Regions from separate parts of the Streptomyces sp. NPDC029956 genome, predicted to be linked through region 4. Evidence: riboswitches for the same ligand, from Rfam matches in the RefSeq annotation. Region 4 holds a riboswitch; each other region holds the start of a gene.
The links. A riboswitch is a leader RNA that binds a small molecule or an ion and turns the genes downstream of it on or off. The one in region 4 is predicted to bind cyclic di-AMP.
Positions count from the first base shown of each region.

Region 1: it holds a riboswitch for cyclic di-AMP, as region 4 does, so the genes downstream of both, ACZ4XX_RS26885 (transglycosylase family protein) here and ACZ4XX_RS17940 (M23 family metallopeptidase) in region 4, are expected to answer to the same signal.
Region 2: it holds a riboswitch for cyclic di-AMP, as region 4 does, so the genes downstream of both, ACZ4XX_RS07920 (M23 family metallopeptidase) here and ACZ4XX_RS17940 (M23 family metallopeptidase) in region 4, are expected to answer to the same signal.
Region 3: it holds a riboswitch for cyclic di-AMP, as region 4 does, so the genes downstream of both, ACZ4XX_RS12795 (LysM peptidoglycan-binding domain-containing protein) here and ACZ4XX_RS17940 (M23 family metallopeptidase) in region 4, are expected to answer to the same signal.

Region 1 is NZ_JBVHZJ010000038.1:56,762-63,997, forward strand. It holds gene ACZ4XX_RS26865 (Ppx/GppA phosphatase family protein) at 1-792, opposite strand, end outside; gene ACZ4XX_RS26870 (DUF501 domain-containing protein) at 789-1,334, opposite strand; gene ACZ4XX_RS26875 (FtsB family cell division protein) at 1,376-1,846, opposite strand; gene eno (phosphopyruvate hydratase) at 1,965-3,251, opposite strand; gene ACZ4XX_RS26885 (transglycosylase family protein) at 3,619-4,341, opposite strand; cyclic di-AMP (ydaO/yuaA leader) riboswitch at 4,345-4,518, opposite strand; gene ACZ4XX_RS26890 (transglycosylase family protein) at 4,777-5,901, opposite strand; gene ACZ4XX_RS26895 (cytochrome P450 family protein) at 6,051-7,236, opposite strand, start outside.
Region 2 is NZ_JBVHZJ010000007.1:141,797-149,032, reverse strand. It holds gene ACZ4XX_RS07940 (STM4013/SEN3800 family hydrolase) at 1-431, shown strand, start outside; gene ACZ4XX_RS07935 (STM4012 family radical SAM protein) at 428-1,765, shown strand; gene ACZ4XX_RS07930 (STM4011 family radical SAM protein) at 1,865-2,743, shown strand; gene ACZ4XX_RS07925 (SGNH/GDSL hydrolase family protein) at 2,730-3,524, opposite strand; gene ACZ4XX_RS07920 (M23 family metallopeptidase) at 3,688-4,692, opposite strand; cyclic di-AMP (ydaO/yuaA leader) riboswitch at 4,697-4,856, opposite strand; gene ACZ4XX_RS07915 (tyrosine-protein phosphatase) at 5,245-6,066, shown strand; gene ACZ4XX_RS07910 (DUF6126 family protein) at 6,074-6,229, opposite strand; gene ACZ4XX_RS07905 (helix-turn-helix domain-containing protein) at 6,274-6,933, opposite strand; gene ACZ4XX_RS07900 (aspartate aminotransferase family protein) at 7,007-7,236, opposite strand, start outside.
Region 3 is NZ_JBVHZJ010000012.1:170,313-177,548, reverse strand. It holds gene ACZ4XX_RS12805 (phosphocholine-specific phospholipase C) at 1-724, shown strand, start outside; gene ACZ4XX_RS12800 (DUF6197 family protein) at 797-1,399, opposite strand; cyclic di-AMP (ydaO/yuaA leader) riboswitch at 1,741-1,924, shown strand; gene ACZ4XX_RS12795 (LysM peptidoglycan-binding domain-containing protein) at 1,930-2,811, shown strand; gene ACZ4XX_RS12790 (phosphoribosyltransferase family protein) at 2,805-4,094, opposite strand; gene ACZ4XX_RS12785 (LURP-one-related family protein) at 4,213-4,809, opposite strand; partial or broken gene ACZ4XX_RS12780 (universal stress protein) at 5,008-5,133, opposite strand; gene ACZ4XX_RS12775 (alpha/beta fold hydrolase) at 5,530-6,294, opposite strand; gene ACZ4XX_RS12770 (SpoIIE family protein phosphatase) at 6,454-7,236, shown strand, end outside.
Region 4 is NZ_JBVHZJ010000019.1:105,597-112,832, reverse strand. It holds gene ACZ4XX_RS17970 (MFS transporter) at 1-315, shown strand, start outside; gene lhgO (L-2-hydroxyglutarate oxidase) at 469-1,653, shown strand; gene trmB (tRNA (guanosine(46)-N7)-methyltransferase TrmB) at 1,700-2,503, shown strand; gene ACZ4XX_RS17955 (PrsW family intramembrane metalloprotease) at 2,571-3,899, shown strand; gene ACZ4XX_RS17950 (hypothetical protein) at 4,007-4,222, shown strand; gene ACZ4XX_RS17945 (hypothetical protein) at 4,253-4,741, shown strand; gene ACZ4XX_RS17940 (M23 family metallopeptidase) at 4,814-5,962, opposite strand; cyclic di-AMP (ydaO/yuaA leader) riboswitch at 5,974-6,119, opposite strand; gene ACZ4XX_RS17935 (PP2C family protein-serine/threonine phosphatase) at 6,321-7,236, opposite strand, start outside.

The DNA.
Region 1 (7,236 bases), on a different contig from region 4:
GCCGGGGTGGATGACGGGGATCGCGGCCCGCTCGGCGTGGGTGGAGGCGAGCAGCCGGTCGGTGACCTCGGCGACCTGGGCGGCGGAGATCCGGGCGTGGTGGATCTTCTCGGAGTCGTACTCCGGGAGCCCGAGGGCGATGGCGGCGACCGTGGTGACCGAACCGGCGAGCCCGACGAGGGTCTCGGCGGTGTCGATCGGGACGGTCTCGGCGGCCAGGTCGAGCGCGGCCCGGACGTCGGCGCGGATCGCGTCGGCCTCCTCGGCGGTCGGCGGGTCGTGCCGGACGTGCCGCTCGGTGAGCCGGACGCAGCCGATGTCGACGGAGCGGGCCGCCTCGACGTGCCGGTTGCCGACGACGAACTCGGTCGAGCCGCCGCCGATGTCCACGACCAGCCGGCGGTCGTCGCCGTGCAGCTCGCCGGTGGCCCCGGTGAAGGAGAACGCGGCCTCCTGGTCGCCGGTGATCACCTCGGGTTCGACGCCGAGGATCTCCACGACCCCGTTCACGAAGTCCGCGCGGTTCTCGGCGTCGCGGGAGGCGGAGGTGGCGACGAAGCGGAGCTTCTCGGCACCCAGCTCCTCGATGACCTCGGCGTACGCGCGGCAGGCCGCGAAGGTCCGCTCCAGGGCCTCGGGCGCGAGGCGCCCCGTCTTGTCGACGCCCTGGCCGAGCCGGACGATCGTCATCCGCCGGTCCAGCTCGATCAGGTCGCCCGTCTCGGGGTGGACGTCGGCGACGAGGAGGCGGATGGAGTTCGTACCGCAGTCGATTCCGGCGACCCGGGTCATTCCGCGGACTCCTTCTCTTCCTTGTCCGCGCACGGCGTGACACAGGCGCCCTTCGCCCACCACTCCGGCAGCATCGCGAGCGCCTCGTCGCCGAACGGGTTCACCCCGGGTCCGGCGGCCAGCGAGTGGCCGACGAGGACGTGCAGGCACTTCACGCGGTCCGGCATGCCGCCGGCGCTCGGGAAGCCCTCCAGGACCTCGATGGCGTCACGGCGTGCGATGTAGTCCTCGTGCGCGGCCCGGTAGGCGGCGGCGAGCTCCGGGTCGGTGGCGAGCCGGGCCTGCATCTCCTTCATGACCCCGTTGGCCTCCAGGGTCCCGATGGCCGAGGCCGCCCGGGGGCAGGTCAGGTAGTACGTGGTCGGGAACGGCGTGCCGTCGGGGAGCCGGGGCGCGGTCTCGACGACGTCCGGGTTGCCGCACGGGCAGCGGTGCGCGATGGCGCGCAGGCCGCGGGGCGGCCGGCCGAGCTGGAGCTCGAAGGCGGCGATGTCCCGCTCGGTGGGCTCGGTGCGTTCGGTCTGCGGAGGGGGCGTTTCCATGTTTGTCTCGGTTGCCTTGCTCGTCTGGTGCGGAGGAGGGGTCAGGGGCGGTCGGCGTGGTCGACGCCGTCCCAGAGGTTGTCGTACCAGGGGCGGTCCGCCGCGCCCTGGTCGCCGCGGGGCCGTTGCTCCGCGTCGGGGTCGTTCACGGTGAAGCCGGTCTCGCCGGGCAGCACGTAGTGGAGGTGCTCGCGGGCGAGGCGGCGGACGTAGGCCGGGTCCTGGAGGCGGGCCTTCTCGTCCCTGAGCTCCTCGACCCGGCGGGCGGCCTCGGCGGCCCTGCGCTCCTGCTCGGCGATCTCGCCCTGCTGGGAGACGTAGCTCCGCATCGGGTAGGCGAGCGCCACGACGAGGGAGCAGACGACCAGGGCGAGGAAGGCCGCGCGGCCGGTGAGCCGGGAACGGCGGGCCTGGCGGCGGGTCTGGGAACGGTAGACACGGGCGGCGGTCTGCTCGCCGAGCAGTCTGATCCGGGTCGCGGTGGAGAACCGGTCCCGGTCCTTCGCGGCCATGTCGTGTCGCCTCCCCTGTTCACGCGGACGTCCCCGCACACGGTACGGGACCGAGTACGGGGACGTACGGAAGCCGCCCTGCGGAGGGGCTCAGCCGTCGATCAGCCTTGCGGGGTGATCAGCCCTTGAAGCGCGGGAAGGCGCTGCGGCCGGCGTAGACCGCGGCGTCGTCGAGGATCTCCTCGATGCGCAGCAGCTGGTTGTACTTGGCGACACGGTCCGAGCGGGCCGGGGCGCCGGTCTTGATCTGGCCGCAGTTCACGGCGACCGCGAGGTCGGCGATGGTGACGTCCTCGGTCTCGCCGGAGCGGTGGGACATCATGCACTTGAAGCCGTTGCGCTGGGCGAGCTCGACGGCGTCGAGGGTCTCGGTCAGCGAGCCGATCTGGTTGACCTTGACCAGGAGGGCGTTCGCGGTGCCCTCCTCGATGCCACGGGCCAGGCGCTCCGGGTTGGTGACGAAGAGGTCGTCGCCGACGATCTGGACCTTGGAGCCCAGCTTGTCGGTGAGGACCTTCCAGCCGGCCCAGTCGTCCTCGTACAGCGGGTCCTCGATGGAGACCATCGGGTACGCGGAGACGAGCTCCTCGTAGTACTCGGTCATCTCGGCGGCCGAGCGGGACTTGCCCTCGAACTCGTACTTGCCGTCCTTGTAGAACTCGGACGCGGCCACGTCGAGCGCGAGCGCGACGTCGGAGCCCGGGGTGTAGCCGGCCTCCTTGATGGCCTCGACGATGAGGTCGAGGGCGGCGCGGTTCGACTCGAGGTTCGGCGCGAAGCCGCCCTCGTCGCCGAGGCCGGTGGAGAGGCCCTTGCGCTTCAGCACGGCCTTGAGGGTGTGGTAGATCTCGGCGCCCCAGCGGAGGGCCTCGGAGAAGGACTCCGCGCCGATCGGGGCGATCATGAACTCCTGGATGTCCACGTTGGAGTCGGCGTGCGACCCACCGTTGAGGATGTTCATCATCGGAACGGGCAGCAGGTGCGCGTTCGGGCCGCCGAGGTAGCGGAAGAGCGGGAGGTCCGAGGCCTCGGACGCGGCGTGCGCGACGGCGAGGGAGACGCCGAGGATGGCGTTGGCGCCGAGGGAGCCCTTGTTCTCGGTGGCGTCCAGGTCGAACATGGCCTGGTCGATCAGGCGCTGCTCGGTGGCGTCGTAGCCGACGAGCTCCGGGCCGATCTGCTCGATGACGGCGAGGACGGCCTTCTCGACACCCTTGCCCAGGTAGCGGTTCGGGTCACCGTCGCGAAGCTCGATGGCCTCGAACGCACCGGTGGAGGCGCCGGACGGAACAGCAGCACGGCCGGTGCTGCCGTCGTCGAGGCCGACCTCGACCTCGACCGTGGGGTTGCCTCGGGAGTCCAGGATTTCCCGGGCTACGACGACGTCGATGGACGGCACGAGCATCTCCTTTTTGGGATGTGACGCTGGATGTGACGCAAGGTCGGTGCAGGGTCGCTTGGCCTTGCGACATGAGCCTAACCGGCTCGGGGGCTCCGGCCAGCCGGGCGCCCGCCCCCTGGGACGAAAAAGGACCCAAGGGCATGCATCTCGGGACGAAGGGCCTCAGATCTACCGGTCGGTAACCGTGCCGATCGCGCGGTCCGCCCCGCGGGCCCTCCCCCGAGTACCGTGCCGATCCCTCCGTACGCCCGCCGGAAACGGGGAACCCCGGCCCGACGCGCACGGGGGATGGGCACGTCGGGCCGGGGTGGTCACCGCGGGAGGGTCGGAGGGGCCGCGTGAGCCGCCGGACTCACGCGGACCGCCGGGCTCACTTCAGGTGAAGCTGCTGGCCCGGGTAGATGAGGTCGGCGTTCTCGACGACGCCCTTGTTCAGCTCGAAGAGCTCGGCCCAGCCACCCTTGACGCCCTGCGCCTGGGCGATCTTGCTGAGGGTGTCGCCGGCCACGACCTTGTACTCGCCGTCGCCCTTCTTGACCTTCTTGCCGGTCGGGGTGGTGACGGTCTTCTTCGCGGCGGCCTGCGGAGCGGCCTGCTGCGCGGTCTTCTTCGGGGCCTGACGCTGCTCGCTGCGGGTGGTCGGCTGCTCGGCCTTCCGCTCCTGCTGCGGCTGGTGGGTGCTCTGCTGCGGCGCGCTCTCGGCGGCACCGGTGTTCGGCGAGGCGCCGGAGAGGCCCACGCCGCAGGACGGCCAGGCGCCCTTGCCCTGGCCCGCGAGGACCTTCTCGGCGATGGCGATCTGCTGGGACTTCGACGCCTGGTTGGCGGTCGCGGCGTAGGCGGTGCCGCCGTACGCGGCCCAGGTGGAGGCCGAGAACTGCAGGCCGCCGTAGTAGCCGTTGCCCGTGTTGATGGACCAGTTGCCGCCGGACTCGCACGCGGCGACGGTGTCCCACTCGGAGACCGTGGCGGCCGAGGCGGTGCCCGCGGTCATCAGCGGGGCGGCGACGGCGACACCGGTGACGCCGACGAGCGTGACGACCTGGGTGGCCTTGGAGGGACGGCGGTGTTTGCCCTTACCGGAAAACAGCATGGAGATTCTCCTCACCGACGCCTGTGAGGTGAGCTGTCGGGTTCGGGCCGGAAAGTTGCCCGGCCGCGCGTCCTAGCGCGCGGCTTCACCCCAAGCCGTTCGCCGGCCGTCTGTCTCAACGGCCGGGACCGGCACTTACCTTGGGTCCCCCACTCCTGCCTTCGGCGCTTGCGCGACGACTGTTCCCATCGGCCGACGGCAGGATTCGGCGTTTCGGTCGACGGGGCCCGCGGTGGCGAGCGGTGACGACCGTAGACACAGACCCACCGGAAGTTCAAAGAGGCGTATTACGGAAATAACGCCCCTACTTGCCTTCCGGCGGGGGGTGTTTGTGCAGGTGAGAGGTAACGGCAGCAAAGTTTGCGGACGGGACACGCCAGTTGGGGCGAAGAGACCCATGTCTCACTTGCCCAGAACCGGACATTAGCGCCCGAATCACTCCGCCGACGCGGTCGAACCGTTCGTCAGATCGAGGGCCTGACCAGGGAGGATGAGGTCCGGATCCACGCCCACGGTCTGCCGGTTGGCGTCGTAGAGGGCGGTCCAGCCTCCGGGGAGTTCGTTCTCCTCCGCAATGGCGGACAGGTTGTCGCCCGGCTGTACGAGGTAGGCGCCCGACTTGCCCTGACTGTCCGTTGCGTCCGATTCCTTCGAAGCGTCAGCCGGGGAGTCCTTCACGGGCTTTTCGGTGAGCTTGCCATCCGACGAAGCATGTCTACCGGATTCGGTAGAACTGTCCGGCTTGCCGGTTTCCTCCGGGGCGGCGTCGCCCCGATGCTTCCCGGTTCCGGGCGTGGCCGACGACACGTCATCCGTCGGCCCACCGGGCGTGGTGGCCCCCGGCGCGCTCGGCGTTCCGGGCGTAACGGGCGTACCCGGCGTAACGGACCCATCGGGCGCACCCGGAGTGGCGGGCACGGTCGGGTGGCCCGGGTCGGTCGACACGGACGGGCTCGTCGGAGTGGTCGGTGTGACGGGAGCGGTCGGCGAGACGGGTGTGGCAGCCGTGGTGGGCGAAGTCGTCTCCGTGGCCTTCTTCGCGGCCTGGGACTTCTCCGGCTTCTTCGCCTCGTCCGAGGACTCCCCTGAGGTGCCGGGAAGGCCGGTGGTCCAGTTCGACTCGGGAACCGGGCCCGTGGGAGCCTTGGGGACGCTCGCGGGGCCCGGGTCCACGCCGGGCGACGTGCCGTCGTTCGTCAGGCCGGCGATCGGCGCGCAGGTGGCCCACTCGTTGGAGCCCTTGGCAAGGGCCTTCTCGGCCACCGCGATCTGCTGGGCCCTGCTGGCCAGGTCGGGGCTGGGCGCGTACGTCAGACCGCCGTTGCGCTCCCAGCTGTCCTGGGTGAACTGGAGCCCGCCGTACATGCCGTTGCCGAAGTTGGCGCTCCACTGGCCGCCGGACTCGCACTCGGCGACCCGGTCCCAGGTGGCGGCGTCTGCGGCGGAGGCGGACCCGGTGGCGAGCAGCGGCAGCGCCATGGCGGAGCCGGTCACGCCCGCGGCGACGACGATTGCGGGGGCCTGACGGGGGCGACGGTGACGTCCGTTCCCGGAACGCATAGGAGCGCCTTTCGCGTGACGACTGTGTGGACGACCCGAGTTGCCGACGTGGCCGAATTACTCAACCACGTTGACGAACCGAGCTGACGGGGAACGTAGCCCTATTCGAACGCTCATCACAAGTCGATGCACCCGCGATCACGCGAAGATCACAGTTCTGACGGATCGTCATTTCGTGGAGGTCGTGCGGAAGGGGAGAACTCCACCGGAAGCGTGCGCAATCCGCGCATGATGAGCCCGCCGCGCCACCTCAGTTCCTCCGGATCGGCGGCAAGTCGCAGGTCCGGAAGCCGAGTCAGCAGAGTGGCGAGCGCGGTCTGCCCTTCGAGCCGCGCGAGCGGCGCGCCCAGGCAGTAGTGGATGCCGTGCCCGTACCCGAGGTGCTGGTTGTCGCGCCGGGTCAGGTCCAGGGTGTCCGGCCCGTCGAAGCGCTCCGGGTCCCGGTCCGCGGCGGCGAGCACCACGAGGACGGGGTCGCCCGCAGGGATGTCCTGCCCGCCGAGGGTCAGGGGCTCGGTCGCGTACCGCCAGGTGGCCATCTCCACCGGCCCGTCGTACCGCAGCAGCTCCTCGATCCCGGTCTCCAGGAGTCCGGTCTCCCCGGCCGCGACCGACGCCTGGAGCAGCTCGCGCTGCCCGGGGTGACGCAGGAGCTGGTACATGCCGTTGCCGATGAGGTTGACGGTCGTCTCGAAGCCGGCGAAGAGAAGGATGAAGGCCATCGCGGCGGCCTCGTTCTCGGTGAGGTGCTCGCCGTGGTCGGAGGCCTTGATGAGCCCCGAGATGAGGTCCTCCCCGGGCTCCTCCCGCTTGCGGTGGATCAGCTCGGCGAGATAGCCGCGCATCTTCTTGACCGAGCGCGCGACCCCGCCGCGCGGGCCGCCTCCGTGCCGGATCATCATCCCGGCCCAGTCGCGGAAGTCGTCCTGGTCCTCCTCGGGCACGCCGAGCAGGTCGCAGATCGCGTAGATGGGGAGCGGGAAGGCGAACTCGTGGATGAGGTCCGCGCTCCCCTTCTCCGCGAAGGAGTCGATGAGCCGGTCGGTCAACTCCTGTACGCGCGGGGTGAACTCGGCGACCCGGCGCGGGGTGAAGGCCTTCGAGACGAGCCGCCGCAGCCGGGTGTGGTCCGGCGGGTCGATGTTGAGCAGATGCGTCATCAGCTCGGCCTTGCGCTCGCCCGGGATGCCCGTCTTGCCCTTGGCGTGCGGGGACTCGTCGTGGTGCGCGGGGTTCTTGGAGAGCCGCTGGTCGGCGAGGGCCTGCCGGGCGTCCCCGTACCGCGTCACCAGCCAGGCCTCGACCCCGCTGGGCAGCGTCGTCCGGTGCACGGGC
Region 2 (7,236 bases), on a different contig from region 4:
TCCCCGGGCTGTTCCAGGAGAGCCACTGGGAGCCGTCGTTCGGCGTCGCCTCTCCCACCTCCTTCGAGTCGCAGGTCGCCCGCGCCGAGGAGGTGGTCGCCGCACTCCCGCACGAGCGGCGGCTGTTCCTCTTCGTCAACGTATCCGCGCTGCACCAGCCCAACTGGTTCCACCTGCCGGGCGCCACCCGCGAGACCGGTGACTCCCGGGCCACCCACGCCGCCGCCCTGGAGTACGTCGACCGGCACATCGGGCGGCTCTTCGCCGCGATGAGCAGCCGCCGGCCGTGCTTCGCGATCGTCTGCTCCGACCACGGCACCGCGTACGGGGACGACGGGTACACCGGTCACCGGCTCGGCCACGAGGTCGTGTGGACGGTCCCGTACACGCAGTTCGAGCTCGCCGGCCCGGAGCGGGAGGCCGTGGCATGAGCGACAGCGCCGCCCCGCGTCCGTACCGGAGCTACGTCTACGCCTACCCGCACAAGACGGCGTACCGGCCGCTCCCCGACCCCGCGCCCTCGCTCGCCGCGCTCTGGCGGGACGAGCCGAAGGACGCGCTCTCCCTCTACGCGCACATACCGTTCTGCGAGGTCCGCTGCGGCTTCTGCAATCTCTTCACCCGGATCGGCGCCCCCGACGAGCTGACCACGCGCTATCTCGACGCGCTCGACCGCCAGGCCACGGCCGTCCGAGAGGCCCTCGGGGACCGGGATCCGGTGCGGTTCGCGACGGCCGCGTTCGGCGGCGGAACGCCCACCTTCCTCACCGCCGGCGAGCTGGAGCGGCTCTGCGACATCGCCGAGAAGCGGGTGGGCGTGGATCTGCGGGCGGTGCCGCTGTCCGTGGAGACCTCCCCCGCGACGGCGACCGCCGACCGCCTCGCCCTGCTCGCCGAGCGGGGCGCGACCCGGCTCAGCATCGGGGTGCAGAGCTTCGTGGAGGCCGAGGCGCGGGCGGCCGTCCGCCCTCAGCGCCGCGCCGACGTCGAATCGGCCCTCGGCCGGATCCGGGACACCGGCGTCCCCGTGCTCAACATCGACCTGATCTACGGCATCGACGGACAGACCGAGGAGTCCTGGCGCTCCTCGCTCGACGCCGCCCTCGCCTGGCGCCCGGAGGAGCTGTACCTCTATCCGCTGTACGTGCGGCCGCTCACCGGCCTCGGCCGGATGTCCCCCGCCGCCGACCGTGAGTGGGACGAGCAGCGGCTGCGCCTGTACCGGTACGGCCGGGACCGTCTTCTCACCCACGGCTACGAGCAGGTGTCGATGCGGATGTTCCGCCGGACGGACGCCGCACCGCTCGGTCCCGACGACTACGCCTGCCAGACCGACGGGATGATCGGCCTGGGCTGCGGGGCCCGCTCGTACACCTCGGCCCTCCACTACTCCTTCGACTACGCCGTCGACATGCGGGAGATCCGTACGATCATCGACGCCTACACGGAGACCGCGGACTTCTCGCGGGCCGAGGTCGGCCGGTGGGTCGACGCCGGGGAGGCCAGGCGCCGCCATCTGCTCCAGTCGCTGCTCCAGGCCGAGGGCATGCCGGTCGCCGGGTACGAGGAGCGCTTCGGCGCCTCGCCGTTCGCGGACTTCCCGGCGGAGCTGGACCGGTTCGAGGCCCTGGGCTGGCTGGACGAGGAGGCTCCGGCCGGGCTGCTCCGGCTCTCCCCCGAGGGCCTGGCCCACTCGGACGGCCTCGGCCCGGAGCTCTTCTCCCCCTCGGTGCGGGCCGCGATGGCCGCGTACGAGCCGAAGTAGGCGGCGGCCGTGGACCTGACTCCGTCGCGGATCCCGGGCACCGGCCCGGGCAGAGACCTGACACCGTCGCCGAGCCCGAGCCCGATCACGGACCGGGGCATGGACCTGACCCTGCTCTACCGCGGGCCGCTCTCCTCCTGCGACTTCGACTGTCCGTACTGCCCGTTCGCCAAGCGCCGGGACAGCCGGGAGCAGCTGCGCGCGGACCGGGCGGCGCTCGAACGGTTCACCGGGTGGGCCGCCGGGCAGACCGGGGACCGGCTGCGCGTCCTCTTCACCCCGTGGGGCGAGGGCCTGGTCCGGTCCTGGTACCGGCGGGCGCTGGTCGAGCTGTCCCGGCTGCCCCACGTGGAGCGGGTGGCGATCCAGACGAACCTGAGCTGCCGGACCGACTGGCTGGCGGAGGCGGACCCGGAGAGCGTGGCGCTCTGGTGCACGTACCACCCGGGACAGACGCCCTACGAGCGCTTCCTCGCCACGTGCGGGGAGCTGGCGGAGCGGGGCGTCCGCTTCAGCGTCGGCGTCGTCGGGCTTCCCGAGCACGCGGAGCACGCCCGGCGGCTGCGGGCCGCGCTTCCGGCGCACGTGTACCTCTGGGTGAACGCGGCCGAGGGGCACACGTACACCGACGCGGAGGCCGCGGAGTGGACGCGGATCGATCCGCTCTTCCCGTACAGCCGTCATCCGCACCGCTCGGCGGGGCTGCCGTGCCGGACCGGGGAGTCGGTGATCTCGGTGGACGGCGAGGGGACGGTACGGCGCTGCCATTTCGTCAAGGCCGAGCTGGGGAACCTGTACGACGGCTCGTACCGCGCCGCCCTCCGTCCCCGGGCCTGTCCCCTCGCCGTCTGCGACTGTCACATCGGCTACGTCCATCTGGAGACGCTGCCGCTGTACGACGTGTTCGCCGGCGGGGTCCTGGAGCGGATCCCCGCCGTCGTGCACCCGCCGACGATCCCCGGAACTACAGGGGCATGAGGTCGGGGCGCTTCGCCTCGACGTGGTCGCCGGAGCTCTCGCCGCGCAGCCGGCGCCCGATCCAGGGCACGAGGTACTCCTTGGCCCAGTGGATGTCGTCGCGGCGCACCTCGAGCGTGCCGCGCGGGGGTACCGGCGGCCACGCCTGGTCCGGGTCGGCCGGCACCGGCATGCCGAGGACCTGGGCGGCGCGCAGCGCGACCCGGGTGTGGCCGTCCGAGGAGAGGTGCAGCCGGTCGTCGTCCCAGGCGCGTCGGTCCTGCACGGACCTCAGGGACCAGAGGTCGAGGACCGGGCAGTCGTAGCGGTCCGCGATGGCCCGGACGTGCCCGTTGTACGTGGCGATCTTGCCGCGCAGGTGCTTGAGGAGCGTGACGCCGCGCGTGTCGAAGCCGGTGGTCACCATCACGGTGCCGACGGCGGAGGTCAGTTCGGCGACGGCGCGCTCGAAGCGCTCGGCGACCTCGTCGGGGTCCGTGCCGGGGCGGATGATGTCGTTTCCGCCGGCGCAGAAGGTCACCAGGTCGGGGGCGAGTTCCTTCGCCCTCGGAACCTGTTCCGCCACGATCTGGTCGAGGAGGCGCCCGCGTACGGCCAGGTTGGCGTAGCGGAAGGCGTCGTGCTCCGGCAGCTGGTCGGCGAGCAGCACCGCGAAGCGGTCCGCCCAGCCGACGTACGTCCCGTCGGGCCCGGGGTCTCCGACGCCCTCGGTGAAGCTGTCACCGATCGCCGCGTACGACCCGATTGCATGCTTGTCTGTTGATCTCGAATCGTCTGCCACAGGAGCACATCCTTCCCCTTCGGATGTGACCTACGCGACCGTAAGGAGGGGTTGACGCAGGGTGACATATGCCACCGATAAAGAATTTGCCAAGCCGGAATAGACCGGGAACACGCCGGAGGCCCGGCACGTGGGTGCCGGGCCTCCGGGTGACGACGGTGCGTCAGATGCTCACGCCGTGCTGACGCAGGGCGGAGATCGGGTCGATGTCGGAGCCGTACTCCGGCCCGGTGCGGATCTCGAAGTGCAGGTGCGGGCCGGTGACGTTGCCGGTCGCGCCGGAGAGACCGATCTGCTCGCCGCCGCTCACGGTCTGGCCGGCGGAGACGGAGATCGAGGAGAGGTGGGCGTACTGCGAGAAGGTGCCGTCGGCGTGCTGGATGACGACCTGGTTGCCGTACGCGCCGCCGTCGCCCGCGGAGTAGACGGTGCCGGGGCCGACCGCGACGATCGTGGTGCCGGTGGAGGCCATGAAGTCGACACCGGTGTGGTAGCCGGAGGACCACATGGAGCCCGAGGCGCGGTACGGGGTGGACATACCGCCGCTGACCGGGGCGAACCAGCCGGAGGCAGAGGTCGCGGCGGAGGACTTCGAGGTCTGCGCGGCGGACGTGTCCGAGGAGGGCGCGCTCGCGGCCGGGGCGGAGGAGCGCTCGCTGCTCCGGGAGGCGCGCGAGGTGTCGCCGTTCTTCGCGGAGCTCTTCGGCGCGGCGGCCTTGGGCGCGGCGCTCTTCGGCGCGGCGGCCTTGGGCGCGGCGCTCTTCGGCGCGGCGGCCTTGGCGGTGCTCTTGGCGCCGAGGGTGAGCTTCATGCCGGGCAGGATGAGGGAGGGGTTCTCGCCGACGACCTGACGGTTGTCCGCGTACAGCTTCTGCCAACCGCCGGCGAGGTGGTGCTCGGCGGCGATCTTCGACAGGTAGTCGCCCCGCGCGACGGAGTACGTCTTCGGCGCGGCCTGCTTGGCGGTGGGCGCCGCCTTGGCGACGGCGGGGGCCTTCACCTGGGCGGCCGCGGTGACGGCCTGGCCGGGAGCGGCGGCCGGGGCGGCCTGGGCGCCGGTGGCACCGAGGAGCGGGAGGGCGACGACGGCGCCTCCCGTACCGGCGGCGGCGATTCCGCGGGTGAGGCGGTTGGACTTGATGCGGCGGTGCTTACCCTTCGCGGGCATGGCGAATTCCTCTCCGGCGCCTGCGAGGTGAGCTGTCGGGTTCGGACTGGAGATGCCCGGCCGCGCTCTCACGCGGCTTCACCCCAAGCCGTCCTGCATCGCGGGACCGGCGTACTTCCTGGGTCCCCCGCTCCTGCCACGCATGGGATGAGTGGAATTCCGGACGGTGGCAGGATTCGGCGGTCCGACCGGATTGACGGTGACGCTAGACGAGCGGGGTCGGCGCGAACAAGCCAATGATTTTTCCCGGCATTCCGGGTACGGCATTTCCCCGGGAAAGCCGGTCACCCTCCGTGGATGACGGACCCTCGATTTCCCTTTTCCGTACGGCAATTGCTTCGGCCCGTCGGCCACGATCCGTCACTTCTATGACCCTGCTCACGCGCCTGGGCCCATCTCGCCTGTAAACAGGGCGCGTTATACGCAACGCCCTAATTCGGACAGATCACCCATTCCCGTCCAGGGGGGTGCGAGGACACGGCCCCACCTGGATGATTGCCCCTGGAACCGATCTCGCGTCGGGCACCCGAACGTCGACCACCAGGAGCATCCGTGACGCAGCAGCTGCCGCAGGTCCCGCCCATCGAAGCGAACGAACCCGAGCTGGCCGAGGTCCGCAACTTCCGGGACGTGGGCGGCCTGCCGACGACGGACGGGCGCGCCGTGCACCCCGGCCGTCTCTTCCGCAGCGGCCACCTCGCCCACGCCACCGAGGAGGACGTCGTCTTCCTCGACTCGCTCGGACTGCACACCGTCTTCGACTTCCGGAACCTCGCCGACCGGAAGATCGAGGGCCCGGACGTCGATCTTGCGGGCGTGCGGAACGTGAACATACCGCTCAACGACCCGGCCGACGGCAAGGAGTTCTGGAAGCTGGTCCGCGACGGCGACATCGAGCAGCTGCGGGGCATCCTCGGCGACGGCAAGGCAGCGACCCGAATGTCCGACTCGTACCGGAAGATGGTGGTCGAGCGGACCGCGGAGCACAGCCGGATCCTGCACGCCATGGCCGAGGACAGCCTCCCCGCCCTGATGCACTGCGCGGCCGGCAAGGACCGCGCCGGACTCTCCATCGCGATCACCCTGCTGGCCCTCGGGGTCGAGCGGGAGGCGATCGAGGCCGACTACGTGAAGTCGAACGACCCGCACCGCCGCTACAAGGTGCGCCGCAGCTCCACCGCCCCGGATGCGATGTCGCCCGAGGTGATGGAGCTGCTGAGCCCGCTGTTCGACGCGCGGGTGGAGTATCTGCGGGGCGCCTTCGAGACCATCGAGGCGACCTGGGGCTCGGTGGACGCCTACCTCACGGAGGGCCTGAAGCTGTCCCCCGAGACCCGTGAGCGGCTGCGGGAGCGACTGCTCACGGAGGCGTGAGCAGGACCTACTGGTTCTGCCCGCCGAGCATGAAGAGCAGGTAGAGGAAGCCGGCGAAGAGGTGCCCGGCGATCAGATAGGCGAAGAGGCGCAGGACGAGACCCTTGGGGAACTTGCCCTCGCCTCGCTCTTCACCGGTGACAGCTCGTGACTTCTCGGACATCTCGGTCCTTTTCTTTCGAAGGAAGGTCGAAGGAGTACGCGGGATCAGCGCCGGTGCGGAGTTCCGTCGCCGAGACACAGCTCGGCGACGGGGCTCTGCATCAGTGTGTGCACGAAGAGCAGCTCGGCCCCGCCGGGGGTCGCCGCCCCGATCCGGTGCGGGGTCAGCGAGTCGAAGTGCGCGCTGTCCCCGGGGTCGAGGACGTGGACGGCCTCGCCGAGCGCGAGCCGCACCCGGCCCTCCAGGACGTGGATCCACTCCTCGCCGGGGTGGACGCGCACGATGTCGCCCCGGGTGGCGTACGGCACGTGGACCCGCAGGCACTGCAGGGCGCGCCCGGCGCCGCCCGCCTGGCGGTAGATCCAGCCGTCGGCCTCGACGGGTTCGGAGCGTCCGGCGCGGACCACGGGGTCCCGTTCGGGGGGCGTCTCGCCGAGGAGCTCGGAGACCGTCGTACCGTAGATGCGGGCGAGGGCGAGCAGCATGGGGAGCGAGGGCTGCCGGTTCCCCGTCTCCAGGCGCGAGAGGTGGGCCGGCGAGAGGCCGGCCCGCTGGGCGGCGGCCTCCAGGGTGAGTCCCCGGCGGCGGCGCAGGGCCCGCAGCTGCGGGGCGACGTCCGGCAGGACGTCGGGGCCGGCGGCGCCCGGAACGCCGGGGGCCGGGGTGGCGGGGTCCGGGGAGGTCTCCCCGGGGACGTGGTCCATGCGTCCATTCCGCCAGGATCGTGCCTCTGAGGCAAGTTTCTTGCCTCAGAGGCAAAAGCCCGGGGTCATACGGTCAGCGCTGCGCGACGGCCTGTTTCACCAGGGTCTTCCCGAAGTCCCACATCAGTCCGCCGCCCCCGTGGGCGTCGTCCATGACCGCGGTGAACGCGGTGACGAACCGGTCCACGTCCGCCTCGTCGATCACCAGCGGCGGGATCAGTTTGATCACCTCCAGATGGTCCCCGGAGACCTGGGTGAGGATCTGGTGCCGCTGGAGCAGCGGGACGACGACCATCTGGGCGA
Region 3 (7,236 bases), on a different contig from region 4:
GCCGGCAGGCCTCCCCTCGACGGCGAAGGTCATCGGTCAGGCGACCTGCGGCCCGCTGCCGAACCCGGCGCCGCAGAACAACGCGCAGCCCGCCCAGGAGTCCGGCACCCGGCCGGCCCGCGCGCTGCCGTACCAGGTGAACGGAAACCTCGACCGCTTCGAGTTCGGGGCCGCGGGCAAGATCCTCGCCTGGTTCTCGATGACGAACCAGGGCGCCGAGGCCAGGCGGGCGGCCCACTTCTCGATCCACCCGCACCAGCACCGCGACACGGCCGCCTGGCAGTACACCGTCGACCCGGGCGGCACGGCCACCGACTACTTCAACATCGGCCTGGGGTCGGGGTCCGGCAAGTACGACATCTCGATGATGGGCCCCAACCGCTTCCTGCGCCGGTTCATCGGGGACGCCTCCAAGGCCGGCAAGTCCGTCGAGGTGACCTCCCGGTTCGCGACCGAGGCGGGGACGGGCCGGACCGCCCTGTGGTTCAAGCTGAGCAACACCTCGGCCGGACCGGTGACGTTCACGATCCGTTCGAACGCCTACCGCACGGACGGCCCCTGGACCTACACGGTCCCCGCCGGCTCGACGCGGGAGGACTTCTTCAACGCGGTCGCCTACCAGGACGGCTGGTACGACTTCACGATCCTGGCCGACATCGACGGGACCTGGTCGCGCCGGTACACCGGTCACATCGAGACCGGGGCGCCCAGCATCACCGGCTGAACCCGCCCTCCCGGTGCGGGGCGGCGGGTGCCTCACCGTCGTCCCGCACCAGCCGCACCGGCGGGCGGCCCGTCAGCGTCCGGCGTGCGCCGCGCGGTGGATCGCGGCGTCGACGAGGGCCACCGCCTCCTCGGCCGTACGGCCCGGGGCGCGGTTCCACGGCCCGATCAGCTCGTGCCACCCCCGCGAGCGGAGCTCGGCCATGATCCAGGCGGCCGCCTCGTTCATCGTCGTCGTGCTGCCGTGGCCGAGGCGGTGCGCGGCGAGGAGCGCACCGCAGACACACCGGGCCCCGCGCACGTCGCGCAGCTTGTACGGGGCGTTCTGCCAGCCCCATTCCGTCAGCACGAGACGCGCGTAGCCGAGGTGGACCGAGGGCCGCAGCTCGGGCCTGCCGATACGGCGCCAGGCGTGCAGCCGGTCGGGCAGAGCGGCTCCGATCCGGCCGGGGAGCCGGCGCTCGGCGGGAAGGGGCGGGGGCAGCGCGTCGAGCGCGTCGGCCACGAGCCGCTCCACCGGCACGGAGAGCAGGTCGCGCCAGCTCTCCACGGCGGGTGCGGGCACCGGTGGCTCGGCCCAGTCCGTGACGATCCGCTGCCAGGTGGCGCTCTCGTAGAGGGCGGCGGCCTCACGGTCGAGGGTCTCGGGGTTGAGCAGGGAGGCGGAGGGCGACATCCGGGCGGCTCCTCGGTCGGGGTACTCCATCGTTCACGAGGAATGTCGGTTTTGCTACTTATGCCCTTGAGTGCCCGCACCGCCGAACGGGTTCTTATCGCCCACTCCACCATAAAGAGAATTACCGCCCCCATTCGGACATCACACACCTGGTGATGCGACTCACTTTTCCGGGGACTCCCCGGTGATCAGTTTCCGCGCAGGCCGTACGGGCCAAGGAAGTTCGATGCGGCGGAGACACCTTCGATCTTGAATTCCATGAATTCGGTGATCCTTTCACCGCCCCCTGGACACAGATCCTCTTGTTCTCCATCGCATTACTGGCCTACGGTCACCTCCATTCGAGCGGATCGCCGAATCCTGCCACCGCTCGAAATACCTCCCTTTCACCCGACGGCAGGAGCGGGGGACCCACGAATACGCCGACCCGGATTCCGGAACGGCTCGGGGTGAAGCCGCGTGCGCGCGGCCGGACATCTCCAGTCCGAACCCGACAGCTCACCCCGAAGGCGCCGGAGAGGAATCCCGTCATGCCTGCTCACGGTAAGCACCGCCGCCCCCGCCGCCCCGTCTCCCGTGGACTCGCGCTCGTCGGCACGGGCGGAGCCGCACTCGCCCTGCCGTTGATCGCCCCGGCCGTGGCCGGCGCCGCGCCCGTTTCCGGAGCCCCGCACAGCGCCGCCAAGGCCATCACCGCCGCCGCCGCTCCGGCAGCGGTGAAGGCCGCCACCAAGGCTCCCGCCGCTCCTGCCGCGGCGCGCACCTATAAGGTCGTCAGTGGCGACTCGCTTTCCCTGATCGCCCAGAAGAAGGGAATTCAGGGCGGCTGGAAGAACCTTTACCGCGCCAACAAGAGCGCCGTGGGTGACAACCCGTCACTCATTCACCCGGGCCTTGAACTGACGCTTCGTCGGGATTCCGTGAAGGCCGCTCCCACACAGGCGGAGAAGGCCGTCACGACCGAACGGGCGAACCGCTCCGAGCGCCGGAGCGCCGCCCCGGCCGCCGCCGCCGGCACGGGCGCCTCGGCCGCCGCTCCCGCGGCTGCCGCCGCACCGGTCAAGGCCGCGCCCGTCGCCGCCACCCCGTACGCGAACAACCTCGACGGATGGATCCGCGAGTCGCTGGACATCATGGCCCAGCGCGGCATCCCCGGCTCGTACGAGGGGATCCACCGCAACATCATGCGGGAGTCCTCCGGCAACCCCCAGGCCATCAACCTCTGGGACTCCAACGCCGTGGCCGGCACCCCCTCCAAGGGTCTGCTCCAGGTCATCGAGCCGACCTTCCTGGCCTATCACGTGCCCGGCACGTCGATGGACCTGTTCGACCCGATCGCCAACATCACCGCCGCCTGCAACTACGCGGCCGACCGCTACGGCTCCATCGACAACGTCAACGGCGCCTACTGATCCCGGAAGTGCCCGGTGAACCAGGAGGTGGCGAGCTCCGCCACCTCCTCCAGGGCGCCAGGCTCCTCGAAGAGGTGCGTGGCGCCCTCCACGACCTCCAGCCGGCTCTCGCAGCGCAGCAGGGACTCGGCCCGCCTGTTGAGGTCCAGGACCAGCGCGTCCCGGCCTCCGACCACGAGCAGCGTCGGGGCCTCGACCCGCGCCAGATGGTCGGCCGCGAGGTCGGGCCGACCACCGCGTGAGACGACGGCGGCCACGGAGGACGCGAGGTCGCCCGCCGCCCACAACGCGGCGGCCGCTCCCGTACTGGCCCCGAAGTAGCCCAGCGGAAGACCTTCGCTCTCCGGTCGCCCGGCGAGCCACTCCGTGGCGCGGGCGAGCCTGCCGGCCAGCAGCGGGGTGTCGAAGACATGCGCCCGGTCGACCGCCTCGACCTCGGTGAGCAGGTCGAACAGCAGCGTTCCGAGTCCCGCACGGTTCAGCGCCCCCGCCACCGCCCGGTTGCGGGGGCTGTGTCGGCTGCTCCCGCTGCCGTGCGCGAACAGGACGATGCCGGTGGCGCCCTCGGGCACCGCGAGCCGTCCGGCCAGCGTGACACCGTCGGCGACGGGGATCCGTACGTCCGCGTCCTGGACGACCGGTCCGTGCGCGGCGCGGATCCGGTCCAGACAGGCGAGGACCTCCGCGTCCGAGGTCTGTGTGAAGTCCCGGTAGAACTGTCCGATCGCGTAGAACAGCTCCGGCGCGTGCACGCTCACCGTCTCGTCGGCCTCGCCGCCGAGCCGGGCCGTCCAGCCGCGGGGCGCCACCGGCACCGCGAGGATGATCCGGGCGGCGCCCCTCGCCCGTACCACGCGGCAGGCCGCCAGCGCCGTGGCGCCTGTGGCGAGACCGTCGTCCACGACCAGGACCGTTCGGCCCTCCAGGGGCACGGACGGCCTGCTGCCCCGATAGCGGCGGGTCCGCTGATCGAGCTCGGCGTGCTCGCGCTCCTCGACCGCGGCCAGATCACGCGCTCCGACCCCGGCCTCGTGGAGCACCCGCTCGTTCACCACCCGGACGCCGCCCTCGCCGAGTGCGCCCATCGCCAGCTCCGGCTGCTGGGGCACCCCCAGCTTCCGTACCAGACAGATGTCGAGCGGTGCGTCGAGGGCATCGGCCACCTCGGCCGCCACCGGCACCCCACCACGCGGCAGACCGAGCACCACGACCTCATGGCCCTTGAGATGGCCGAGCCGGGCGGCCAGCTGCCGACCGGCGTCGGTGCGATCACTGAAGAACATGGCCCGCCCGTCCTTCCGCCTGCACGGCTCCGGGCTCGGGGAGGAGCACCGAGCCCCGTCCCCCGCCCGTCCCTCCAGGGTAAGACGCCCCTTCCCCGACGGGTGGGTGAGCGGGGCGTCAGCGGGACTGGAGGGCGTCGAGGGCCACGGCCTGGGCTATCGCGAGCCGCCGGTCGAGCTCGGGGTCCGCTATGTCGAGCACGTACCGGTCGCGGAGACCGAAGAGCTTCTCGACGGACATCACCGCACGGCCCGACTCGGTGAAGTCGAAGTGGTACGGCACGACGAAGGGAAGCAGGTCGGTGAAGGGCAGGAACTCCCAGGCACGCCGCAGCAGCGCGAGGCCCTCGCTCCGCTCCTGCCCGGTCGTCTCCCCCTCGGCGCCCTCGCTGCTCAGATGCCAGGTGCTGCGGAGCAGGGAGGCGCCGAAGTTCTTGCGGAAGCCGCCCAGCCGGGTGCCGGACGCTCCGTGCACGTCGTAGGTCGCGCCGAGGTCGATCACCTGGCGAGCCTTGAAGCTGAAGAGGACCTGGCGCCGGGACTCGTCGGTGTAGAAGGTGACGTGCTCCTTGAACGCCAGCCTCTTCTGGTGGGCGAAGGCGACGAGTTCGCCCTCCTCGCCGTCCGCTCCCGCCGTGTGCACGAGGTAGCGGTTGGCCATGGGCGTCACCTTCTGCCGGACGAGAAAGCGGTGCTGCGTCTGCGCGAGGCCCATCGAACGTGCTCCTGCTGGTCGTGGGCGGGCCGGTGGTGGACCCGCCCCATGAGGTCGTGAGCACGATGATCCGGTGTCGAGGGGCCGCACCGCTGTCCTCGAAAGTCGTCGCCTCCGTCGACGTTCGGATGACCTTCCGAAGGGGCGCCGAACCGGCGACGGCGGACCGTCCGGGGACCGCCGGCGCCGACCGCGACGTCAGCCGGACCGTTCCACGGTCTCTCCTCGCACCACCGCGACCGGGCAGTCGGCATGGTGGAGCAGCGCCTGGCTGACCGAGCCGAGCAGCAGGCCCGCGAATCCGCCACGGCCCCCAGCGCGGACTCGGAGCCGTCGACACCGACCAGCACGCTCCCCTGTCCCTGTCCCGGTTCCGGGACCGGGACCGGGACCGGGAGCGGGAGCGGGACCGGTCCCCGTCTCGGCCCCGGCCTTCCTGACGCCCTTCGCCCGGAGCCCGGTCCGCAGCCGGACCCCGGCCTCCGTCCGTGCCCTGACCCTCACCCTGAACCTGACCGTGAGGGTTCTCGCCGCGACGTCCCTCGTCGCCGCCCCGCACGACCCCGCCCCGCTCCCGCTCGCCTTGCTCCGCCGTCTCCCGCCCCTCCGCTCCTCCGGCCGGTGCGCTCACCCACCCTTCATGGGCCGGGTGCCCGGCGGCCCGGGGTGCCACCCGGGACCGAAGTCCCCGGTGGCACCACGGAAGGTCCCGAGGTCGCGTCAGGCGGCGAGGAAGGCCTCGATGGCCTCGGCGAGCGCCTGCGGGGTCTCCTCGGGCGCGTAGTGGCCCGCGTCCTTGAGGACCTCCAGACGCGCGTTGGGGTACCAGCGCAGCCAGGTCGCCTCCATCGCCTCGGCGCCGAGCGCCGGGTCGTGGGCGCCGACGACGAGCAGTACGGGGGCCGGGTTGTCGCGGACGCGCTCGTGGAAGTCCGTGCGCGACCAGGAGTCCAGATAGGCGCGGAAGGCCGTCGGCGAGGAACGCCGGAGGGACCGCTCGACGAGGGTGCTCAGCCAGGCGTCGTCGTAGCGCCCGCCCGTGGTGGTGTCGATGATCGCGCGCCGGTTGCCCGCCTCCTCGGCGGCGCCGGCGAAGAGCTCCCAGGTGTCCCCGTCCATGGGGAACCCGGCCGCCGAGACGGGTGAGATCCCGATGATCGAACGGACGCGGTCGGGGGCGTCGAGGAGCATCAGCTGCGCGGCCTTGCCTCCCATGGAGTGCCCGACGACGGAGAAGGAGTCCCAGCCGAGGTCGTCCGCGACCGCGAACGCGTCGGCCGCGACCTCCTCCATCGTGTACGCGCCCGCGTGGTCGAGCGCCTCGCCGTAGCCACGGCAGTCGACGAAGGCGTAGGAGCCGGAGGAATCGTTCAGATGGGCTCGCAGCGGAGCGAAGCTGGTGCGGTCGCCGAACCAGTTGTGGAGCAGGAGGGCCCGCCTCGGGCCCTCGCCCTGCACCTCGTACGGAAGAACCCGGCCCGTCATCCTGCCCCCTGGTCATGAGGTGGTGTAGCGCCCTGCGGCGCCGGTCGACGACCGAGTGTGACGGTACGGACGCGTGCGGTCAACACCACTCCTGTTCGGGCGCGTGAGGGGAACGGGTCCGGGATGCGGTGGCTTTCCGGTGAGGCGCATCCTGGCTGTGTGACCTCGCACGGCACGACCGGCCCCGGCCCGGCGGGCAGCACCGGGCGTCCGTCCGGGAATGGAGCTGCCGACGGGCCGGTTTCGGGCGCTCTGACCTGGACGCTCGCCGAGGCGGCTCTGCGGGCGGTCGACGAGGTGGGCGGTTACGCGGGCGGGGTGTACCTGCGATCCGGAACACCCGGACTGTTGCGGATGGCGGCCCTGGTGGGGCTGCCGGGTCCTCTGTTCCGCCCGTGGTTTCGCATGCACACGAACCGGCCGTTCCCGGTCGCCGAGGTCCATCGCTCCGGACAGTCCGTCCACCTCCATGACGTCGAGGAGGCGATGCGACGGTTTCCGCAGCTCGTGGCCAGCCTGCCGTTCCCCTTCGCCTCGCTGTACGCGCCCGTCGTCGCAGGTCGCGAACGCTTCGGGGTCCTCGTGGCGCTGCGGGCGCCGACCCCCGGGGTCCCGGTGGACACCCGCGACCGGAACCGGATGACGCGGGGCGCGCTGCACCTCGGCGAGACCCTCGCCGAGCTGGCCCGCCGGGGGACGACACTCGAATGGCCGGGCGACCCGGTGTGCGTCCAGCTCTCCACCTCGGGCGCGCCCCCGGTCCGCTTCGGTTCCTTCGAGTGGGACCTCGACACCGGCATGGTCACGCTCGATCCCGGGCTCCTGGCGATCCTCGGCGCGGACGTGCCCTCGCCGTGCCCGATCGACGTCCTGACCGCGCTCCTGGAGCCGGAGGACGGGTACGCGTTGTGGGCGGCGGCCCGGCAGGCGACGGGGCCGGAC
Region 4 (7,236 bases):
TGCTACAGCGACCTGAAGGCGCCGCGCGAGGTGCGCCGCTTCACCGAGCAGGCGCTCTCGCGGCCGACGGAGGAGTTCGTCCGCTCGCACGGGCTGCGGCTCGTGGTCTCCGCCGTCGCCGAGCTGGAGTCGGGCAACCTGGACGCGGCCTGCGCGGCGGGCACGCGGGCGGTGGAGGTGGCGGGGCGGATCTCGTCGGCGCGGACGACGGAGTACGTACGGGATCTGCTGCACCGGCTCGAACCGTACGGTGACGAGCCCCGGGTCATGGAACTCCGGGAGCGTGCCAGGCCGCTGCTCGTCGCACCGGCGTGAGGGGCGGGGGCGCCGCTCGTCGCCCCCGACGCGAGGGGCGTGGCCCGCGTCGGCATGCCCTGCGTCGGGGTGACCTGCGTCTCGTGCCGTCGCGCGAGGTTTCACGGGATTGTCAGTGGGCCAGTGCACTATCGGGGGTGGGAGGTGGCGCTGGTGTTTGACTGTGACGTGCTGGTGATCGGCGGCGGGATCGTCGGTCTGTCGACGGCGTACGCCCTGACGCGCGCCGCTCCCGGCACGCGGGTCACGGTCCTGGAGAAGGAGCACGCGCTCGCGAGCCACCAGACCGGGCGCAACAGCGGGGTGATCCACAGCGGGATCTACTACCGGCCCGGCTCGCTCAAGGCCCGGTTCGCGGTCGAGGGCGCGGCCGAAATGGTCAAGTTCTGCGCGGAGTGGGGCATTCCGTACGAGGTGACGGGCAAGCTCGTCGTCGCCACCTCGCGCGAGGAGCTGCCGCGGCTGCACGCGCTCGTGCAGCGCGGCCGGGAGAACGGCATCCCGGTGCGCGAGCTCGGCCCCGCCCAGATCAGCGAGTACGAGCCCCGGGTGCGGGGCCTGGCCGCGATCCACGTCGGCACGACCGGCATCTGCGACTACGGGGCGGTGTCCCGGCGGCTCGCCGAGTCCTCCCGGGCCCGGATCCTGTACGGCGCGGAGGTCACCGTCATCGACCGGCGACCCTGGGGGGTCGCCGTGCGGACGGCCGACGGCCGCGTGGTGCGGGCACGGGTCCTGGTCAACTGCGCGGGGCTGCACTGCGACCGGATCGCCCGGCTCGCCGGCGACGACCCGGGCATGCGGATCGTGCCCTTCCGGGGGGAGTACTACGAGCTCCGGGACCCCTCGCTCGTGCGGGGTCTCGTCTATCCGGTGCCGGACCCGGCCTTCCCCTTCCTCGGGGTGCATCTGACGCGGGGGATCGACGGCGGCGTCCACATCGGGCCGAACGCGGTCCCGGCGCTCGCCCGGGAGGGGTACGGCTGGTCCGTCGTCCGCCCTCGCGAGCTGGCCGGCACGCTCGCGTGGCCCGGCTCGTGGGCGATCGCCCGGGCGCACTGGCGGTACGGAGCGGGTGAGCTACGGCGGTCGGTGTCCAAGCGGGCGTTCACGGAGGCGGTGCGGCGGCTGCTGCCGGTGGTGTCGGAGTCGGACCTGCGGCGGGCGGACGCGGGGGTCCGGGCGCAGGCGGTGCTGCGCGACGGGACGCTGGTCGACGACTTCCTGATCCGGGAGGCGCCGAGGACGGTCCACGTGCTGAACGCACCGTCGCCCGCGGCGACGGCGTCGCTGCCGATCGGCCGCGAGGTGGCGGGGAGAGCGCTGGCGCGGCTGTAGCCCACCGCCGTGTGGGCGGCGGGGTTCGCCGTAGAATCGGGTCATTGTGTCTGAGCAGCCAGAGAACATCGCGCGTCCCGTCGCCGACCCCGCCGAGTCCGTCCGGCCCGTCTCGCAGCGGGGCAGCCAGCGGTTCGCGCCCGGTGAGGGCCCCCTGCCCGATCCCGCCGGGTCTCATCACGAGCGGCGGATCCGCAGCTTCCAGCCGCGACGCAGTCGCGTCACCGCCGGTCAGGCCGAGGCCCTGCTGAAGCGGTGGCCGGACTGGGGTCTCGACATCGACGGCAAGCGGGTCATCGACCTCGGCGAGATGTTCGACGGGCTCCCCGTCGTCCTCGAGATCGGCTTCGGCATGGGCGAGGCGACCGCGCAGATGGCCGCCGCCGACCCCGGCACCGGCATCCTCGCCGTCGACGTCCACACCCCCGGCCAGGGCAATCTCCTCGGCCTCGCCGACCGGAACGACCTGACCAACGTCCGGGTCGCCAACGGCGACGCGATCATCCTGCTCCGCGAAATGCTCGACAAGGACTCCCTCGACGGCTGCCGCGTCTACTTCCCGGACCCCTGGCCGAAGGCCCGCCACCACAAGCGGCGCCTCATCCAGCCCGAGTTCCTCAGCCTCCTCGCGACCCGGCTCAAGCCCGGCGGCGTGCTGCACTGCGCCACCGACTGGGAGTCGTACGCCGAGCAGATGCTGGAGGTGCTCTCCGCGCACCCCGACTTCGAGAACACCCAGGCCGACGGCGGTTTCTCGCCCCGGCCCGAGTTCCGGCCGCTCACCCGCTTCGAGGGGCAGGGGCTCGACAAGGGCCACGTCGTGAACGATCTCCTCTTCCGGCGGAAGTGACCCCGGGGGAATCGCGACGGGCTTAACCCTTTTCCGGGTGTCGGTGGGGGTCGTTAGGGTCGCTCACGTGTCCTTCCCCGTCCCCACCGAAGCCGGTGCCGCTCCCGTCCCCCACCGGGACACCGAGGAGCCGGCCTTCCCGGCGGCCGCCGACCGGTCCCAGTGGCGCTACCGGCCCCGCCGGGACTTCTGGCGCAGCCGGCTGGTCCGGGGCGTCGCCCTCGTCACCGTGCTCGCGATCTGCGCGCTGTTCATCCTCGGGCTGGTCCGCGAGCAGACGGGCACCGAGGGCTTCCTCGTCGGCCTGGGCCTCGCCGTGCTTCCCGTACCGCTGCTGATGGCGGCGTTCCGCTGGCTCGACCGGGTCGAGCCGGGTCCCTGGAAGAACCTGCTCTTCGCGTTCGCCTGGGGCGCCTTCGCCGCCGCGCTCGTCGCGATCCTGGCGAACTCCTTCGCGGTCCGCTGGATCGCGACGGCCACCGCCGATCCCGCATCGGCGGACACCCTCGGGGCGACCGTCGTCGCGCCCGTGGTGGAGGAGTCCGCGAAGGCCGCCGCGATCCTGCTGCTCTTCCTCTTCCGCAGGAAGCACTTCGGCGGGCTCGTCGACGGGGTCGTGATCGCCGGGTTCACCGCGACCGGCTTCGCCTTCACCGAGAACATCCTCTATCTCGGCAACGCCTTCGGCGAGGACCAGGAGTTCGGCTCCACCGGCCTCGGCTCGGTGACCGCCGCGACCTTCTTCGTCCGGGTCGTCATGTCACCGTTCGCGCATCCGCTCTTCACCGTGCTCACCGGCATCGGCTTCGGCTTCGCCGCCCTCGCGCCGCGCGGCAGGCGCCTGCGCCGGGTCCTGCTGCCGCTCGCCGGGCTGCTGCTCGCCATGGGCCTGCACGCCGCCTGGAACGGCTCCGCGACCTTCGGCGGCCCCCTGACCTTCTACGCGGTGTACGGGGCGCTCATGGTCCCGGCCTTCGGTCTGCTGACCTGGCTCGCGGTCTGGAGCCGGCAGCGCGAGCTGCGCACGATATCCGGCGAGCTCCCGGCGTACGCGGCGGCCGGGTGGCTCTCCCCCGCCGAGCCGCTCGCGCTCTCCTCGATGCGCGCCCGCCAGCTGGCCCGCGCCTTCGCCGCCCGCACGTACGGGCCGCCGGCCGCGCGGGCCGTCGGCGAGTACGAGTCCTTCGCGACGACCCTGGCGTTCCTGCGGGACCGGGCCCGGCGCGGCACGGCCGGGCCCGACTTCCCGGTCCGGGAGCAGGAGTTGCTGCACCACCTGTGGCAGCGCCGGGCGGTGGCCTCCCCCGCGCTCACGTACGCGGCGCGGGCGACGGGCCAGGTGTGGGCGCCGCCGCAGTACCTGGACTACGACGGCTTCAACCCGTACCGCAGCTAGCCGCGGGCGCGAACGCCCCCCAACAGCCGCCGCGAACTGCCGGTGGCGGTCGCCGGGGCCTCCTAGCGTGCCGGTACACCTTTCGTACCCATCCAGGAGGTTGCAGCATGAAGTACACGAGTCGCCCCGCTGTCGGGGGAACCGCCGCCGCGCTCGCGGCCGCCGCGCTCGTCCTCGGCGGAGCGGGTGCCGCGTCCGCGCAGTCCTCGCCCAGGCCCGGACAGATCACCTCGGCCCAGCTGGAGGCGCACCTGGCCAAGGCGGTCGAGCAGGAGCGCACGGCAGCGGCCTGCACCCCGGCCTGCGCCGGCCAGATCGTGTAGCGGTCCCACGCGACGGACGAGGAGGTGGAGATGAACACCGCGGACCGTTCCGGGGAGAGCAGGACATGGTGCCCGAGCGGCAAGGCCGACGCACCGGAGTCGGTGGTCCTGGGGGTGCGGTCGGGGCAGGACGGCGAGGTCGTGTACCTCGCCGACCCCGTGCCGGCCCGCGACGTGCTGCCGGTCGTCCCGAAGGACGTCGAGCCGACCCGGGTCCTGCGCTTCGCTTCGCACTGCGTCAGCAACTGTCTGCACCGCAGGGGCAATGACTGCGGTCTGGTGGAGCGGGTGGCCGCGACGCCGGCGGACGAGCAGCGGAGCGTGCCGCGGTGTCATCTGCGCCCCCACTGCAAGTGGTGGGTCCAGGTCGGTGTGGACGGCTGCCGCAGGTGCCCGGCCCTGGCGACCACCGTCGTCGAGGGCGACGACCTGGGTGCGCTGGTCGCCGACCCCGGCACCACCCGGGAGCAGCTGGACGCCTGGATCGCGGAGGCCGGGGCCGCGGCGCCCGCGCGGTAGGGCGCACACGGCGGCCGGGGCCGGCGCGCCCGCGCGGACGGACCGGGTCGCCCTCGTGGCGACCCGGGCGGGTCAGAGGCTCAGGCCCTTGGAGCGCAGCCATTCCGCCGGGTCGAGGCCGGATCCGCCGGGCGTGTGCACCTCCATGTGGAGGTGGGCGCCCGTGACGTTGCCGGTGGCGCCGACGCGGCCGATCGTCTCGCCGGTGCCCACGGTCTGGCCGGCGGAGACGGTCATGGAGGACATGTGGGCGTACCAGATCTCGGTGCCGTCCGAGAGCTCCAGGACGACGCGGTAGCCGTACGAGCCGGACCAGCCGGCCGACTTGACGGTGCCGCCGTGGACCGCCTTGAGCGGGGTGCCGGTGGGGGCGGCGAAGTCGAGGCCGGTGTGGTAGCCGGAGGACCACATCGAGCCGGACTGCATGTAGGTGGCGCTGAGGCTGTACGAGGAGAGCGGCAGCGTGTAGCTGGCGGCCAGCTTGGCGAGGCGCTCGGCCTCGGCCGCGGCCTCGGCCTTCGCCTTCGCCTCGGCTTCCGCCTTGGCCTTGGCCTCCGCCTCGGCCTTGGCCTTCGCCTCGGCGGCCGCCTTCTCCGCCGCGTCGGCCTTGGCCACGGCCTCCGCTGCGGCCTTCTCGGCCGCCGCCTTCTCCGCCGCGGCCTTGTCGGCGGCGTCGGCGGAGGCCTGCTGCTGCTCGGCCTGCTGGAGGATGCGGGCGCGCAGGGCCTCGCCCGCGTCACCGGCGCCGGGCGCGGCCTTCGTGGCCGGGCCGTCCTGGGTGACCAGGCCGGCCTGCTGCATCTGCGGGGCCTTCGTGCCCTGCTCGTCGTCGACGGTGGCGTACGTGGCGACGGTGAGCGGGTTCGGGTTGGCGCGGGCCGCGCTGACCGTCTCCTGGGCCTCTTCGGGGAGGAGGTCGCCGACACCGGGGAGGTCGTGGGCGTCCGGCAGGTTGAGGTCGGGCAGGTCCGGGAGGGAGATGGCCACCGGGGGCTTCTCCTGCGCGGTGGCGAGGCCACCCGCACCGACGGCCGCGATCACACCGACGCCGAGGACGGTGGAGGAACGGGCGAAGTTGGAGCGCTGCTTGACGACGCGGTGGCGGCCGCCGGAGCGGAGGGATCCCTCGGTGGGGTTCCACTCGGTGTCCGGGGCGGCAGGACCCGCACCACCACCGAAGGCATCGAAGGGGGCTTCGGGTGCGGGAGTGTTGGACGCCACGAAGGCGCGCTCCTTTCCTTCCTTCTCGCCTACCGGGTTAGCTGACGGGTTCGGAGCAGGAAGGTCTCCTACGGGCACGTCGCACAGGTGCGAAGGGCCCGATTCACCCCAAGTAGTGGTTCCCCGGTTCCTTTTCAGGATTCGGCGCGTGCGCACGGTGCCGTCTCTTGCGACGGCTGGGACGACCGCACTGCGTTATCGAACGTTAATAGACACGGGGTGCCGATTCCAAGCCGTTCCCCTTGATCATTCATTGAATTGAGGGGGAATGGTCCGAGTTGACCCCCCTTCAGTAAGGGACGCCGAAACCCGTGCGATCTGACGTTATGTCAATTGTTATCGCAGTGGCACCCCGCGACTACGGCCGGTGACCGGACCCGCCCCGCGGCGAACCGGAGCCGCTCGGCGGCACCACCGGCATCGTCCGGCGCCGCTCCGGCTGCCCCGTCGCCGGACGGCTCACCGCGAGCAGCGCCATGTCGTCGGTCGACCCGCCGCCGGTGTGCAGCCGTACGTCGTCCACGAGCGCGTCGAGCAGCTCCTCGGGCCCGGGGAAGATCCGCCCGGCGAGCCGTTCACCCGGGTCGTAGAAGACGCCCTCGGCGTCCCGTGCCTCCGACAGACCGTCGGTGTAGAAGAGCAGCGTCGTGCCCGGCGGGTACGGCCGCGCCTCGGCCCGGTCCGGCCACGACGCCAGATCGCCCATGCCCAGCGGCAGCGCCGGCTCGCCCGGCTCCAGCATGTCCAGGCGCCCGTCCGCGTACAGCAGCAGCGGAGGCGGGTGCCCGCGGTTGACGACCCGTACGAAACCGTCGAAGGTGCCGCCCCCGTCACCGCGCGGGATCTCGGCGAGGACGGCCGTGGTGAACCCCTCGAAGGCGTCGAGCCCGTGCCGGCGGGTGCCCTCCCGGGCGAGAGCGCGTTCGAGCCGCTGCGCCACGCCCTCCAGGGTCCGCTCCTGCTCGGCCGCCTCCCGGAACGCCCCGATGACGACGGCGACGGCCTCGACCGCGTCCAGGCCCTTGCCGCGGACGTCGCCGACCACGAGCCGTACCCCGTAGGGGGTGTCCTGGACGGCGAACAGGTCGCCGCCGATGAACGCGTCCGCCTGCGCCGCCTCGTACCGCGCCGCGCACTGCAGCCCGCCGATCCGCTCGGCGGGCGTCGGCAGCACCGCCTTCTGCGCGGTCTCCGCGATGACCCGCGCCGAGGCGAGCCGCTCGCCGCTGCGGAGGACGACCCGGTTGATGAGCATGGCGAGCGCGAAGACCGTG